2 regions of the Rhodoferax sp. AJA081-3 genome follow, and region 2 is predicted to be linked to the other one. Evidence: riboswitches for the same ligand, from Rfam matches in the RefSeq annotation. Region 2 holds a riboswitch; the other holds the start of a gene.

Region 1 (7,521 bases), 820 kb from region 2:
CGTGTTGATATGAACAAAGAGACGATCAAGGTTCCTGAAAAAGGCACTTACCAGTGGCAACTGTTTGACTACTGGTCCGACGAATTCCGCCATACGCATGCCGACCATTCCGCGTATATCGCCCTGAATTTCGCCGGTGTATTGGATGCCTGCCGCAACAAATTCCACTCTTTGATCCAGCACCACAGCCAGCACCTGTGTGATGCTAAGGGTGGCAAGCGCCACAGCCGCGCCATTGCCCGCTTGCAAAACACCATGTCCGGTGCGGCGATGTCTTACGAGACATGTTTCCGCCGTTCTGCGGCGTAAAAGGTGTTTCTGCGGTGCGCGCATCATGTGCGCCCGCCACCGAACGGGGGTAAACGCCGCCGTTCGTGTCCTCCGGCCTTCGGCCTCCCCCTTTACCTCACTTTGGCGTTCACCCCCGCCCGGTGGCTCGGTACGTTGGTATAGCCGACCCGAAGTTTCCCCGTTCTAGCCCTGGTTCACCACGCGCAGCACCTCTTGCGCATAGGCTTCCAGTTTTTTGGCACCAATCCCGCTGATACCCTGCAGATCGTCCAAGGTCTGAGGCGCCCGTTTGGCGATCGCCGCCAATGTGGCGTCGTGAAAAATCACATAAGCGGGCAAATTGTGCTCCCGCGCCACCTCGGCGCGCCAGGCCTTCAGGGCCGCGTACCGCACCAAACCCTCTCCGTCCAGCGCAATGGGCGCCTTGACCACGGCCGAACCGGCGCCCGGGCGTTTGCTTTTGTTGCGGCTTGCGGGGGTGGAGACCGATTCCCTTAGTTGCACCTGGACTTCACCCCGCAGCACGGCGCGGGATTGTTCGGTCAAACGCAGGGTATTAAAAGCCTCGGCATCCACCGCCACGGCGCCCATGGCGATCAGCTGGCGCAGCACGCCGCGCAGCTGGATTTCGGTGAATTCAGCGCCCAGACCGAAGGTGCTCAAAGCCGTATGGCCGTGTTGGGTGACCTTTTCAGTGGTCTTGCCCCGCAAGATATCCATCACATGGCCAGCCCCGAACGACATACCGCTGGACTGTTGGATGCGGTAAATGGTGCTGAGTAACTTGCGTGCTGCGTCGGTACCGTCCCAGATATCGGGCGGGTTCAGGCAGTTGTCGCAGTTCTGGCAACGGTAGCCCGGGCCATCACCCAGTTGCTCGCCAAAGTAGGCCAGCAGCCGCACGCGGCGGCAATCGGTCGCTTCGGCCAGGCCCAGCAGCGCATCCAGCTTGCCGCGCAGAGCCTGTTTAAATTCCTCGCCGGCCGGGCTTTCGTCGATCATGCGGCGCTGGTTGACGACATCTTGCAGGCCATAACCCATCCAGGCGTAGGCTGGCAAACCGTCCCGCCCGGCGCGGCCCGTCTCCTGGTAATAACCTTCAATGTTCTTGGGCATGTCCAGGTGGGCGACAAAACGCACGTCGGGCTTGTCGATGCCCATTCCAAAGGCGATGGTGGCGACCATAACGATGCCCTCTTCCCGCAAAAACCGGTTCTGGTGGACCTGGCGCACCTTGCTGTCCAGCCCCGCGTGGTAGGGCAAGGCGCGGATGCCGGCGTCCACCAACGTCTGCGCTACGTCTTCGACCTTTTTACGCGACTGGCAGTAGACGATGCCGGCGTCGCCTTCATGCTCCCGCTCGATGAAGCGCAGCAATTGCTGCACAGCCTCACGCTTCTCGACGATGGTGTAACGAATATTCGGGCGGTCAAAGCTGCTGACAAAGGCTTCAGCGTCCTGCAACTGCAGGCGCTCCACGATGTCGGCACGGGTCAGGTCGTCGGCCGTGGCGGTCAGCGCCATGCGCGGCACACCGACATACCGCTCGTGCAACACGGTCAGCGCGCGGTATTCGGGGCGGAAATCGTGGCCCCACTGGCTGACGCAGTGCGCCTCATCAATGGCGAACAGGCTCAGCTGGTTGCGCTCGTACAGCGAGTCCAGCAGTGCCAGAAAACGCGGGTTGGTCACCCGCTCGGGCGCGGCATAGAGGCAGGTGATGTCGCCGCGCAGCAGGCGCTGCTCAATTTGGTAGGCCTCTTCACCGCTCAGCGTCGAGTTCAGGAACTCTGCGCTGACACCCGCCTCGTGCAGGGCGCCCACCTGGTCGTGCATCAGCGCAATCAGCGGCGAGATGACCAGCGCCACCCCCAGCCCCGCGCGCTGGCGGGCAATGGCCGGGATCTGGTAACACAGGGACTTTCCTCCCCCCGTGGGCATCAGCACCAGCGCGTCGCCGCCATTGGCCACGTGTTCGACGATGGCCTGCTGCGGGCCCCGAAACTGCGCATAGCCGAACACCTCTTCCAGGATGGCGTGCAGGGTGTGGCTGGAGATGGATGGGTCGATTGCTATCAAAACAGTAGCTAATTACGCAGTATTTACGGGGGCTATGGTCATAAATCCTTCGGATGATTCGGGGAAAACACCGTCGGACCCCCCCTATTGTCGGGCATGGGCGCGCCAGGAGCCTGGGTGGCTGAGCGTTCTGCGCAGGTAAAGGAGGAGCCCGCAGGCGCAAGCCGGAGGGCGGGGGACGCGAAGCAGAACGCTCAGCCACCCAGGCGCTTTGGAGGATGCGGTGGCCCCTCACCGCGCCGTGGTCTAAAATGCAGCCATCCCAAGGAGCGCTGCAGCGGCCCGGCACTGTGCACAACAGTTCGCCACAGGTTGCCAGGCTTGGGTTTGCCAACCGCGCTCACTTGTCTGTACCCAGAGAAAGTGAGCCGCATCCATGACCTCCAAAACTTTGTCCTACACCCGTGGCCAGGCCCTGCCCGGCATTCTGGCCAGCCGCATCGCCATCCTGGACGGCGCCATGGGCACCATGATCCAGCGCTTCAAGCTGGGCGAGGCGCAGTACCGCGGTGAGGGCTATACCGGCCCCGGCGCGCAAGGCACCCGTTTCACCGACTTCCACCGCGATGTCAAAGGCAACAACGAGCTGCTGAGCCTGACGCGCCCAGATGTCATCAGCGACATCCACGAGCGTTACCTGGCCGCCGGCGCCGACCTGATCGAAACCAATACCTTTGGCGCCACCACCGTGGCCCAGGCTGACTACGACATGGCCGACCTGGCCGTGGAAATGAACCTGGTATCCGCCAAACTGGCCCGCGCCGCCTGCGACAAATATTCCACACCCGACAAGCCCCGTTTTGTCGCCGGCGCCCTGGGCCCAACACCGAAGACCGCCAGCATCAGCCCCGACGTGAACGACCCCGGCGCCCGCAATGTGACCTTTGAAGAGCTGCGACAGGCCTATTACGACCAGACCAAGGCCCTAGTCGAGGGCGGTAGCGACGTGCTGCTGGTGGAAACCATCTTCGACACGCTGAACGCCAAGGCCGCACTGTTTGCGATTGACGAATACTTCGAAGCCAGCGGCGAGCGCCTGCCCATCATCATCAGCGGCACGGTGACCGACGCGTCGGGCCGCATCCTCAGCGGCCAAACGGTGACCGCCTTCTGGCACAGCGTGCGCCACGCCCAGCCGCTGGCAATTGGCCTGAACTGCGCGCTGGGTGCGGCACTGATGCGCCCCTATATCCAGGAGCTGAACCGCGTGGCGCCGGACACCTACATCAGCTGCTACCCCAATGCCGGCCTACCCAACCCCATGAGTGACACCGGCTTTGACGAAACGCCGGACGTGACCAGCCGCCTGGTGCGGGAGTTCGCCGCCGAAGGCCTGGTGAACATCGTTGGCGGCTGCTGCGGCACAACGCCAGACCACATTGGTGCGATTGCCCATGCGGTGGCGCCGTTGCCGGGGCGCAGCGTGCGGCGCAATTTCTTCTACAAGGAAGCGGCTTAAAGGCTGAACCTGGGAAGGAGTCTGGTCGGCAGCATGTTCTGCTCCGTGTCCCCCGTCCGCTGCGCGGCCTCCTCCTTTACCTGCGCAGAACACACTGCCGCCCAGACTCTCGGCGACTTACAGATAAACGCTATGCTTTAAGTAGCACAACACCAAGCACTCTCGGGGGCTAGAGGTACTTTTTACCAATCTTCATGGCCGCTGCAGCAAGGCCCGGTCGATCTCCAGCTGCATGGCCTTGGCCAGCTTGGCGTAGAGGCGCAGCTTGCGGGCGTTGTCACGCAGGCGCTCGGCCAGGCGGGCGGCGATGGCCAGCAGCAGTTTGGAGCCTATGCGCGGCTCCTCGTTGATCAGGGCCTTGAAGGATTCGCGGGTCAGGATGGCGCACAGCGAATCGGCGCTGGTGGTGCAAGAGGCCGACCGCGGCTCCTCGTCCACCAGGCCCACCTCACCTACCAGGCTGCCAGCGCCCAGCACACGAATGGTCAGCGGCTCGGTGCGGCTGACGGTCACGCTCTCCACGACCACCTCGCCCTCCAGCAGCAGGGCCATAAAACCCTCGTCGGCGGCGTCGCCTTCGCGGATAAAGGTGGTGTTGGCCGGGATGAACTGTGGCGTCATGTAACCGACCACGACCCGGGCTTCCTCCAGCGTGAGGTGTATCAGTGCGTTGGGCGCCGTCAGCAGCTCGGCCGCGGTTTCAAACGCGCGTATGCGCTGGGTGTCGGGGGGGTTGTCCGGGGAAGTGTCGTCAGGGTTCATGACCGTGGTGCCCGCCTCTGTGCCGCGCAAACAACCGTTGTTTGCGGGGGGTTGGGGCTATGGTAAACCACGGCGAGGCGCCCGGCACGGAAGTTCTCCCTTAAAATTGGAGCATCCAAGGAGCGTTGCAGCAGGCCACACGGTGGTCTTGTCAGGCTTGGATGTTCCCAACGACGCTCACCTGGTTCGCTTTTTACAGGTGAGATGCATGTCTTCTATTTCCACAGTCCCTCCGATGATGCTGTCCGGCCTGGAGCCGGTGACCATCGGTATTGCCCCTTCTGACGACGGCGCCGCGCCCCGCGCCACCTTTGTCAACATCGGCGAGCGCACCAACGTAACGGGCTCCAAGGCCTTTGCCCGCATGATCCTGAACGGCGACTTCGAGCAGGCCCTGGCCGTGGCGCGCCAGCAGGTGGAAAACGGCGCCCAGGTGATTGACATCAACATGGACGAGGCCATGCTGGACAGCCAGGCGGCGATGGTCCGTTTTCTGAATTTGATAGCGTCTGAGCCCGACATTTCGCGGGTTCCGGTCATGATCGACTCCAGCAAATGGAGCGTCATCGAGGCCGGCCTTCGCTGTGTGCAGGGCAAGGGCATCGTCAACTCCATCAGCATGAAGGAGGGTGAGGAAGCCTTCCGCCAGCAGGCCAAGCTGGTGCGCCGTTATGGCGCCGCCGCGGTTGTGATGGCCTTTGACGAAAAGGGTCAGGCCGACACCTATGCCCGCAAGATCGAAATCTGTGAGCGGGCCTACCGCATCCTGGTGGACGAAGTGGGCTTCCCGGCGGAAGACATCATCTTCGACCCCAACATCTTCGCCATCGCCACCGGCATTGAGGAGCACAACAACTACGCGGTCGACTTCATTGAGGCCACGCGCTGGATCAAGCAGAACCTGCCGGGCGCCAAGGTGTCCGGCGGCGTGTCGAACGTGTCCTTCAGCTTCCGCGGCAACGACCCGGTGCGCGAGGCCATCCACACCGTGTTTTTGTACCACGCGATTGCCGCCGGCATGGACATGGGCATCGTCAACGCCGGCATGGTCGGCGTGTACGACGACCTGGAGCCGGTGCTGCGCGAGCGCGTCGAAGATGTGGTGCTGAACCGCCGCGAGGACGCGGGTGAACGCCTGGTCGAAATCGCCGAGACCGCCAAGAGCGGCGCCAAGGACGAAAGCAAAAAGCTGGAATGGCGCGGCACACCCGAGGCGCCTGTCTCCGTCGGCCAGCGCCTGAGCCATGCCATGGTGCACGGCATCACCGACTTCATCACCGAAGACACTGAGGAAGCCTACCGCGCGATATTGGCCACCGGCGGACGCCCGCTGCACGTGATTGAAGGCCCGCTGATGGACGGCATGAACATCGTCGGTGACCTGTTTGGCCAGGGCAAGATGTTTTTGCCTCAGGTGGTGAAAAGTGCGCGGGTCATGAAGTCCGCCGTGGCGCACCTGATTCCTTACATTGAAGAAGAAAAGCGCTTGGATGAGGCGGCGGGGCGCGATGTCAAGACCAAGGGCAAGATCATCATCGCCACCGTCAAGGGCGACGTGCACGACATTGGCAAGAACATCGTCACCGTGGTCCTGCAGTGCAACAACTTTGACGTGGTCAACATGGGCGTCATGGTGCCCTGCCACGAGGTGCTGGCGCGCGCCAAGGTCGAGGGTGCGGACATCATCGGCCTGTCGGGCCTGATCACGCCCAGCCTGGAAGAAATGCAGTACGTCGCCGGCGAAATGCAGAAGGACGACTACTTCCGCATCAAGAAGATCCCGCTCTTGATCGGTGGCGCCACCACCAGCCGCGTGCACACTGCCGTGCGCATTGCGCCGCACTATGACGGCCCAGTCGTCTACGTGCCCGATGCGTCGCGCAGCGTGGGTGTGGCGCAAAGCCTGCTCAGTGACCAGTCCGGCCAATTCCTGGACGAGCTAAGCGCCGACTACGAACGGGTGCGCACCCAGCACGCGAACAAGAAACAAACGCCGATGTGGACGCTGGACAAGGCGCGGGCCAACAAGACCACCATCGACTGGAGCAGCTACACCGCCACGAAGCCCAAGTTCTTCGGCCGGCGCGTGTTCAAGAATTTCGACCTGGGTGAACTGGCCAAATACATCGACTGGGGCCCCTTCTTCCAGACCTGGGATCTGGCCGGACCCTTCCCTGCCATTCTGGACGACGAAGTGGTGGGTGTGGAGGCACGGCGCGTGTTTGCCGATGCCCAGGCCATGCTGAAGAAGATCGTGGACGGTCGCTGGCTGACGGCCAATGCCGTGGTCGCGCTGTACCCGGCCAACAGCGTGGACGAGGACGATATCGCCTTCTACGCGGACGAGACCCGGACCGAACGGGTGCTCACCTGGTACGGCCTGCGCCAGCAGACCGAAAAACCGGTGGTGGATGGTGTGACCATGCCCAGCCGCTGCCTGGCGGATTTTGTCGCCCCCCGCTTTGCTCCTAATTCAGGAGCACATAGTATCCATTCGACGGGGGCTAGTGCCCAAAATCGCCAAACCGTTTCCGACTACGCCGGCCTGTTTGCCGTCACCGCCGGTATTGGCGCTGACAAACGCGCCCAGGCCTTTGAGGCCGCGCACGACGACTACTCGTCCATCATGCTCAAGGCCTTGGCCGACCGGTTGGCCGAGGCCTTTGCCGAGGCCCTGCACGAGCGCGTGCGCACCGACCTATGGGGCTATGCGGCACAGGAGTCGCTGGATGCCAAAGACCTGATCGCCGAAAAATACAAGGGCATTCGCCCCGCCCCCGGCTACCCGGCCTGCCCAGACCACAGTGTCAAGCAGGACATGTTCGCACTGCTGCAGTGTGAAGAAATCGGTATGGGCGTGACCGAGAGCCTGGCCATGACCCCGGCCGCCAGCGTCAGTGGCTTTTATATTGGCCACCCGGATAGCAGCT
Region 2 (7,521 bases):
TTTGAAGGTATCAAGAAATTCTTGCCCCCTCCCTCGCGCCGCGCCCTGTTGTTGTGTGACCCCAGCTATGAATTGAAGACCGACTATGGCCGCGTGGCCGAAATGGTGGCCGACTCGCTGGTACGTTTTGCCACCGGCACCTATGCCGTCTGGTACCCCATCATCCCGCGCCCTGAAGCACACGATCTGCCCAAGAAACTCAAGACCCTGGCCAATAAGGCTGGCAAGAGTTGGCTGGGTGCCACGCTCACCGTCAAATCCAGCAAGCTGTTGCAGGATGACGAAGGCGAGGTAATTCGCCCCGGCCTGCCGGCCAGTGGCATGTTCATCATCAACCCGCCCCACACGCTCAAGGCCGGACTGCAAAAAGCCCTGCCCCAGATGGTGGAGCTGCTCAAGCAGGACGCCAATGCCACCTTCACGCTGGAATCGGGCGGCTAAAACGTAGCCCACGGGTTAGCCATGCGTGTCCTGCGCGATGCAATTGCGATTTTTCGCATGGAGATGACGCTGTTTACGCGTTTTCCCAAGCTCAAGGTCTCGACGATTGGCGTGATCATCATCCCGGCGCTGTACGCGCTGATCTACCTTTCCAGCGTGCAAGACCCCGGCGCCCACACCGGCGACCTCAAAGCCGCCCTGGTCAACCTGGACCAGGGGCTGCACTACCGCGGCCAGGATGTGAACGTGGGCCAGGAGGTGGCCGCGTCGATCCGCGAACGACAGACCTTTGGCTTTGTCGACTACCTGGAAGAAGACGAAGCCAAACGGGCGGTGCGGCAGGGTCGCCTGGCGTTTGCACTGATCATTCCCAGCGACTTCAGCGCCAACGCCGTACCCGGGCAAGCCGCCGCCGGTGGCCGCCTGGTGATGTATGTGTCCGAAGGCAACAACTACAACGGTGCCCAGATTGCCAAGCGTTTTGCCGCCGAGCTGGGGCACCAGGTCAACATCAATCTGAACGAAAACCGCTGGTCCCTGGTGCTGACCAACGTCACCGGCTCGCGCGACAAACTGACCGAGCTGCGTAAAGGCGTGGCCACGCTGAATGACGGCGCGCAGAAATTGGATGCCGGTCTGGCGAAAGCCGACTCGGGCTCCAAAACCCTGGCCAGCGGCGCGGACGGCTTGGGGCACGCCGTCGTGCAGCTGACGGACGGTGTCAAACAATTGGGCACCGGATTGCGCACCATGGACCAGCAACGTCCGTCCGCACACGACCTGGCGGCGCTCAAGACCGCACCGGCCGAACTGCTGTCTGGCCACACCAGTCTGTCGCACGGCCTCCAGGATTTGCAGAATGGCGCACAGGAGCTGACCGACGCCAGCATTCGCATGCGGGACGAAACCAAGGCCATCCCCCTGGTTGGCACACGCCTCTCCGAAGGTGCGTCACAGCTCGGCGATGGTGCGGCCCTGTTGGGCGCGGGCATACAGTCCGCGCGCCTGGGCCAGGCGCAGCTGGCAGACGGCACCCAGAAGCTGGGTGCAGGCACGGCCAAGCTGGTAGACGGCATGGTGGCTCTGGGTGGCGGTATCCACACAGCGGCCAGCAAAGTGCCGGAAGATGCCAAGCTGGACGAATTGGCCAGCGCAAGCCGCACAGTGGGTGCCGGAGCACACGATTTGCGCCAAGGACTGGGCCAGCTCAAAAGCGGCTCCAAAGAACTGACGCTGGGATTGGACCTGTTGAACCACTCACTGCCCCGAGATGTGCAGGCACCAGAGGGCAGCGCCCGTGGCCTGGCAGATTCGGTCGAGCCCGTCATCGAAATTGTGGCCCCCGTGCCCAACAACGGCGCTGGTTTTGCGCCCAACTTTCTGGCCACCTCGCTGTGGCTGGGCGCGGTGATGTCGGCTTTCCTGTTCCACCTGCGCCGCCTGCCACTGGCCGCGTCCACGGCCTCGCGCCCGGCCCGGTTGTTGGGCAAACTGGGCATTCTGGGCGCGGTGGTGGTTGCACAGGCCATGGTCATCATGCTGATGTCACTGTTTCTGCTGGAGATTTCAGTGGCCCATTTGGGCCCCTATGCACTGACCTTGGTCATCAGTTCGCTGACCTTCCTGACCATCATCGTTGCACTGACCCGCGCCTTTGGGGACGCGGGCAAGGCTGCGGTGCTGCTGTTGATGGTGCTGCAACTGTCGTCCGCGGGGGGCGTGTTGCCGGTCGAACTGTCGGGAGGTATTTACCAGACGGTTAGCCCCTGGTTGCCCTTCACCTGGGTCATCAAGGCCCTGCGTGTCACCATGTTCGGCGCGTTTGACGGCGACTCGCTCAGCGCCTGGCTGGTCATCGGCCTGATCGGCACCATCGCATGGCTGGCTGCGTGTTTTGTCGGTCGCTGGCAATTTGTCAGCACCGAGGAGCACCGCCCGGCGATGGAGTTTGAAGGGGTTTAACTTCGCCCCACCAACGCTATGAGCAGTAGAGTTGGGGTGAGCGTCAAAGTGAGGTAAAGGGGGAGCACGAAGTGCGGAGGACACGAACGGCGACGCTTACCCCAGCTCTACTGCGGCTCCAGACTGAGCGTAGCCTTACGCCACCAAGCCCAGGCGCTCGCAGAGCGCAATCGTCGCCACACTCTGGTTCATGGTGTAGAAGTGCAGCGAAGGAGCACCACCGGCGCGCAACTGCTCACACAAACTGGTCACCACGTCCAGGCCAAAGGCCTTGATGGACGCCGTATCGTCGCCAAAACTTTGCAGGCGCAGGCGGATCCAGCGTGGAATCTCGGCACCGCTGGCGTCCGAAAAACGCATCAGCTGCGTGGAGCTGGTAATGGGCATGATGCCGGGCACCACAGGCACGTTGAGGCCCATGGCCGCCACGTCGTCCACAAAACGGAAATAAGCGTCCGGGTTGTAGAAATACTGGGTGATGGACGAATTGGCACCAGCCTTGACCTTGGCGGCAAAAGCCTGCAAGTCGGCCTCGGGCGATCGGGCCTGGGGATGGATCTCGGGGTAAGCCGCCACTTCGATGAAGAAGTCGTCACCGGTTTCGGCACGGATAAAGGCCACCAACTCGCTGGCGTAGTGGAATTCACCACCGGCACCGTAGCCGCTGGGCAAATCGCCGCGCAGCGCCACCAGGCGTTTGACGCCCATGGCCTTGAGTGTGGCCAGTTGGGCGCGCACCGTGTCGCGCGTGGCACCAATGCACGAGAAATGGGACGCGGCACTGACACCTTCGGCCAGGATTTCGGAGACCGCATTGAAGGTGCCTTCTTGTGTGGAGCCACCGGCCCCAAAGGTCACCGAACAGAACTCGGGCTTGAGCGCATACAGCTGCTGGCGCACGGCGCGCAGCTTGGCCACACCTTCGGGGGTCTTGGGCGGAAAGAATTCCACGCTCAGGGGAATGCGGGATGTATCGGACATGGCTTTCCAATCAGTTGGGGACAGAGCTTGCAACTACGTTGCGGCGGTCTGTCCCGCAAAAGTTATTTCGTTGCGCAAATAAAAAACTCGCGGTTGCCGTCTCCACCTTCGATGGGGGAGTCGAACCACGCCGTCACGGTCAGGCCCAGATCGGCACAGGTTTCGCGCAACCGCTGCTCCACGATGGGGTACATGGCGTCGTCCTTGACGATGCCGCCCTTGCCTACTTGGCCCGGCTGCAATTCGAATTGCGGCTTGACCAAGGTGAGCAACGTGCCGCCGGGTTTCAAAAAGGGAATAACCGCCGGCAGCACCAAGGTCTGCGAGATGAAGGACAGGTCGCCCACCACCACATCAAACTCTGGCACAAACGGCTCTGCGCCCTCAGCCTCTGGATCAAACTGGCCGCCAGCCCCCGTGTAATTTACACATGCTGCTTCAAAATCCATAGCAGTCAGGGAACGGGCATTCACCTTCTCGACACACAGCACACGGCCGTCTTCGCGCAGTTGCGGGTGCAGCTGGGCGCTGCCCACATCCACACCCACCACCAGACGCGCGCCATGCTGCAGCAGGCAGTCGGTAAAACCGCCGGTGCTTTGCCCCACATCCAGACAGGCCAGGCCGTCGACCGACAGGCCCACTTGCTTGAGCGCGGCTTCCAGCTTCAGACCGCCACGGGATACGTAGCGGGCCTCGGAGTCGTCGAGCAGGCGAACGTCGGCGTTCTCGGGCACTTCGTCACCGTTTTTGGCTACGCGCTTCCACGCCTCGCCCTGCAGCCATTCCACACCATCGGCAATCAGGCGCTGGGCCTGCGACCGGGTAGTGGCCAGGCCACGTAAAACGAGTAGTTGGTCAATGCGCATGTGTTCCTCAAAGTAACAGCGGTGAATTGGGGGTCGGGTGAATTAGGGGTCAGAGCACACATTCGCTGTGCGAATGGTGATCCGCCCCCCAATTCCCTAATCCGACCCCCAATTCGCCTTTCGGCGCTCGCTTAGTAGCGATACGTGTCTTTTTTGTATGGGCCGGACTTGCTGACGCCGATGTAGGCGGCTTGCTCATCGGTCAATTCGCTCAATTGCGCGCCGACCTTCATCAGGTGCAGGCGTGCCACCTTTTCGTCCAGGTGCTTGGGCAACACATAGACCTTGCCCGACTTGTATTCCTTGGGCTTGGTGAACAGTTCGATCTGGGCGATGGTCTGGTTGGCAAAGCTGGACGACATCACAAAGCTGGGGTGGCCAGTACCACAACCCAGATTCACCAGGCGGCCCTTGGCCAACAGGATGATGCGTTTCTCGGGCTTGGCGTTCTTGCCCTTGGTAGCGGGGAAGATCACGTGGTCCACCTGGGGCTTGATCTCGTCCCACTTCAGCTTTTCCAGCGAAGCTACGTCGATTTCATTGTCGAAGTGGCCGATGTTGCAAACGATGGCCTGGTCCTTCATGGCCTGCATGTGCTTGAAGGTGATGACATTCTTGTTGCCGGTAGCGGTCACAAAAATGTCGGCCTTGTCGGCGGCGTATTCCATGGTCACAACCTTGTAGCCTTCCATCGCGGCTTGCAGGGCGTTGATGGGGTCCACTTCGGTCACCCACACTTGGGCAGACAGTGCGCGCAGTGCCTGGGCGGAGCCCTTGCCCACGTCGCCATAACCAGCCACCAAGGCTACTTTGCCGGCGATCATCACGTCGGTGGCGCGCTTGATGGCGTCCACCAGGGATTCGCGGCAACCGTACAGGTTGTCAAACTTGCTCTTGGTCACCGAGTCATTGACGTTGATGGCGCGGAACGCCAACGAGCCCTTGGCCGACATTTCTTCCAGACGCATCACGCCCGTGGTGGTTTCTTCGGTCACGCCGATGATGTTTTTCAGGCGGCGGCTGTACCAGGTGGGGTCCAGCTTGAGCTTGGCCTTGATGGCCTTGAACAAGCAGATTTCTTCTTCGCTGCCAGGGTTGGCCAGGACCTTGATGTCCTTCTCGGCACGGGCGCCCAGGTGCATCAGCAACGTAGCGTCGCCGCCGTCGTCCAGGATCATGTTGGGGCCTTCAGCCGCAGTGCCCTTCTTGCCACCGAATTCAAAAATGCGGTGCGTAAAGTCCCAATACTCTTCCAGCGTTTCGCCCTTGTGCGCAAACACCGGTGTGCCCTGCGCCACCAAGGCGGCAGCGGCGTGGTCTTGTGTGGAGAAGATGTTGCACGAAGCCCAACGCACGTCGGCGCCCAAGGCTTGCAGGGTCTCGACCAGCACGCCGGTCTGGATGGTCATGTGCAGGGAGCCAGTGATACGCGCGCCCTTGAGCGGCTGGGCCTTGGCGAATTCTTGGCGGATGGCCATCAGACCCGGCATTTCGGTCTCGGCAATAGTGAGCTCTTTGCGTCCCCAGGGGGCCAGGCTCAGGTCGGCGATTTTGTAGTCTTCGGTCTTGGAAACGGGTTTCAATGCGCTCATGGTGGGCTCCAAAAAAATTTTGAGGCCACTGGGCTGCGCATTAACCGGGTATAGGCTCACCGCACAGACCAGTGGGTGAGCGCCGTTGACTTGCGTTGACTTTTTATGGAAGACAACGTGTTCCGAGCCTCACTCGCATCCTGCACCCTGAATTCGTTTCATTCAGGCCAGGGTTTCGAGCTGCAACGCTCCTCGGAAGGAGCCGATTATACGGAGCTATCGCCACCCTGGCAAAGGCCCGCAACGCGCAAGGCCCTTAAAATCACGCCCTTTGCCTCTCTGCGCTGCTTGCAGCCCCCGCCTCCATGACCTTTCTTGCCGAGACCAAGCGTCGCCGCACCTTTGCCATCATTTCCCACCCGGATGCCGGTAAAACCACGCTGACCGAAAAGCTGCTGTTGTTCTCGGGCGCGATCCAGATTGCCGGATCGGTCAAGGCGCGCAAGGCCACACGACACGCCACCTCCGACTGGATGGAGATTGAAAAGCAGCGGGGTATCTCCGTCGCATCCAGTGTGATGCAAATGGCCTACCGCGACCACGTGGTTAACCTGCTGGACACGCCCGGCCACAAAGACTTCTCGGAAGATACCTACCGCGTGCTGACCGCCGTGGATTCGGCCCTGATGGTGATCGACGCGGCAAACGGTGTGGAAGCCCAGACCCGCCGCCTGATCGAGGTCTGCCGCCAGCGCGACACACCCATCATCACCTTCGTCAACAAGATGGACCGCGAAGTGCGTGAGCCGCTGGACATACTGGACGAGATCGAACGCGAGCTGGGCATGCCCTGTGTTCCCATGACCTGGCCCGTGGGCCAGGGCAAATCCTTCGGCGGTATCGTCAATTTGCGCACACAGATGATGACCGTGTTTGACGGCGGAAAAGACCGCCGTCCGCAAGAGTTTGAGTCCATGCCCTTGAGCGACACCGCTGCACTGGAAAAGCGCTTCGGCCACGAGTGGACCACCGCCATGGAAAGCATGGAACTGGCCACCGGCGCGTCCCCCGCCTGGGACCACGCCGCCTTTCTGGCGGGTAAACAAACCCCCGTGTTCTTTGGCTCCGGCGTCAACAATTTTGGTGTGATGGAAGTGCTGGATGCTTTGGTGGACCTGGCCCCCAGCCCCCAAATGCGTATCAGCTCCACGCTGGTCAATCGCCAGCCGGTGGTGAAAGAAGTGCGGCCCGAGGACGAAGCCTTCAGTGGCGTGGTTTTCAAGGTGCAGGCCAATATGGACGCCAACCACCGCGACCGCATCGCCTTTGTGCGCATGGCATCGGGCAAATACACACCGGGCATGAAGCTGAAAGTCATGCGCACCAGCAAAGAGCTGCGTCCCACCTCCGTGGTCACCTTTATGAGCCAGCGCCGCGAGGCGGTGGAAGAGGCATATGCGGGCGACATCGTGGGCTTTACCACCCACGGCGGCGTCCAACTGGGCGATACGATTACCGACGGCAGCGTCAACCTGCTGTACACCGGCCTGCCCTTCTTCGCACCCGAAATGTTCATGACCGTGGTGCTGCGCAACCCGCTGCGCACCAAGCAGTTACAACAAGGTTTGGCACAGTTGGGTGAAGAGGGTGCCATCCAGGTTTTCAAACCCGAAATCGGCGGCAATATGCTGTTGGGCGCCGTGGGCCAGTTGCAGTTTGAAGTGGTACAGCACCGT

The links. Region 2 has a riboswitch for S-adenosylhomocysteine ahead of ahcY (adenosylhomocysteinase). Riboswitches for the same ligand answer to the same signal wherever they lie in the genome.
Region 1: another riboswitch for S-adenosylhomocysteine. It lies ahead of HZ993_RS14225 (homocysteine S-methyltransferase family protein); the one in region 2 lies ahead of ahcY (adenosylhomocysteinase).

Annotation. Positions count from the first base shown of each region.
Region 1 is NZ_CP059068.1:3,017,288-3,024,808, forward strand. Features, by position in the region: gene HZ993_RS14215 (hypothetical protein) at 10-309, shown strand; gene recQ (DNA helicase RecQ) at 475-2,370, opposite strand; S-adenosyl-L-homocysteine riboswitch at 2,629-2,719, shown strand; gene HZ993_RS14225 (homocysteine S-methyltransferase family protein) at 2,747-3,829, shown strand; gene HZ993_RS14230 (cyclic nucleotide-binding domain-containing protein) at 4,022-4,591, opposite strand; S-adenosyl-L-homocysteine riboswitch at 4,703-4,777, shown strand; gene metH (methionine synthase) at 4,800-7,521, shown strand, end outside.
Region 2 is NZ_CP059068.1:2,192,497-2,200,017, forward strand. Features, by position in the region: gene HZ993_RS10225 (23S rRNA (adenine(2030)-N(6))-methyltransferase RlmJ) at 1-441, shown strand, start outside; gene HZ993_RS10230 (YhgE/Pip domain-containing protein) at 463-2,403, shown strand; gene metF (methylenetetrahydrofolate reductase [NAD(P)H]) at 2,539-3,384, opposite strand; gene HZ993_RS10240 (TlyA family RNA methyltransferase) at 3,447-4,253, opposite strand; gene ahcY (adenosylhomocysteinase) at 4,385-5,845, opposite strand; S-adenosyl-L-homocysteine riboswitch at 5,916-6,045, opposite strand; gene HZ993_RS10250 (peptide chain release factor 3) at 6,151-7,521, shown strand, end outside.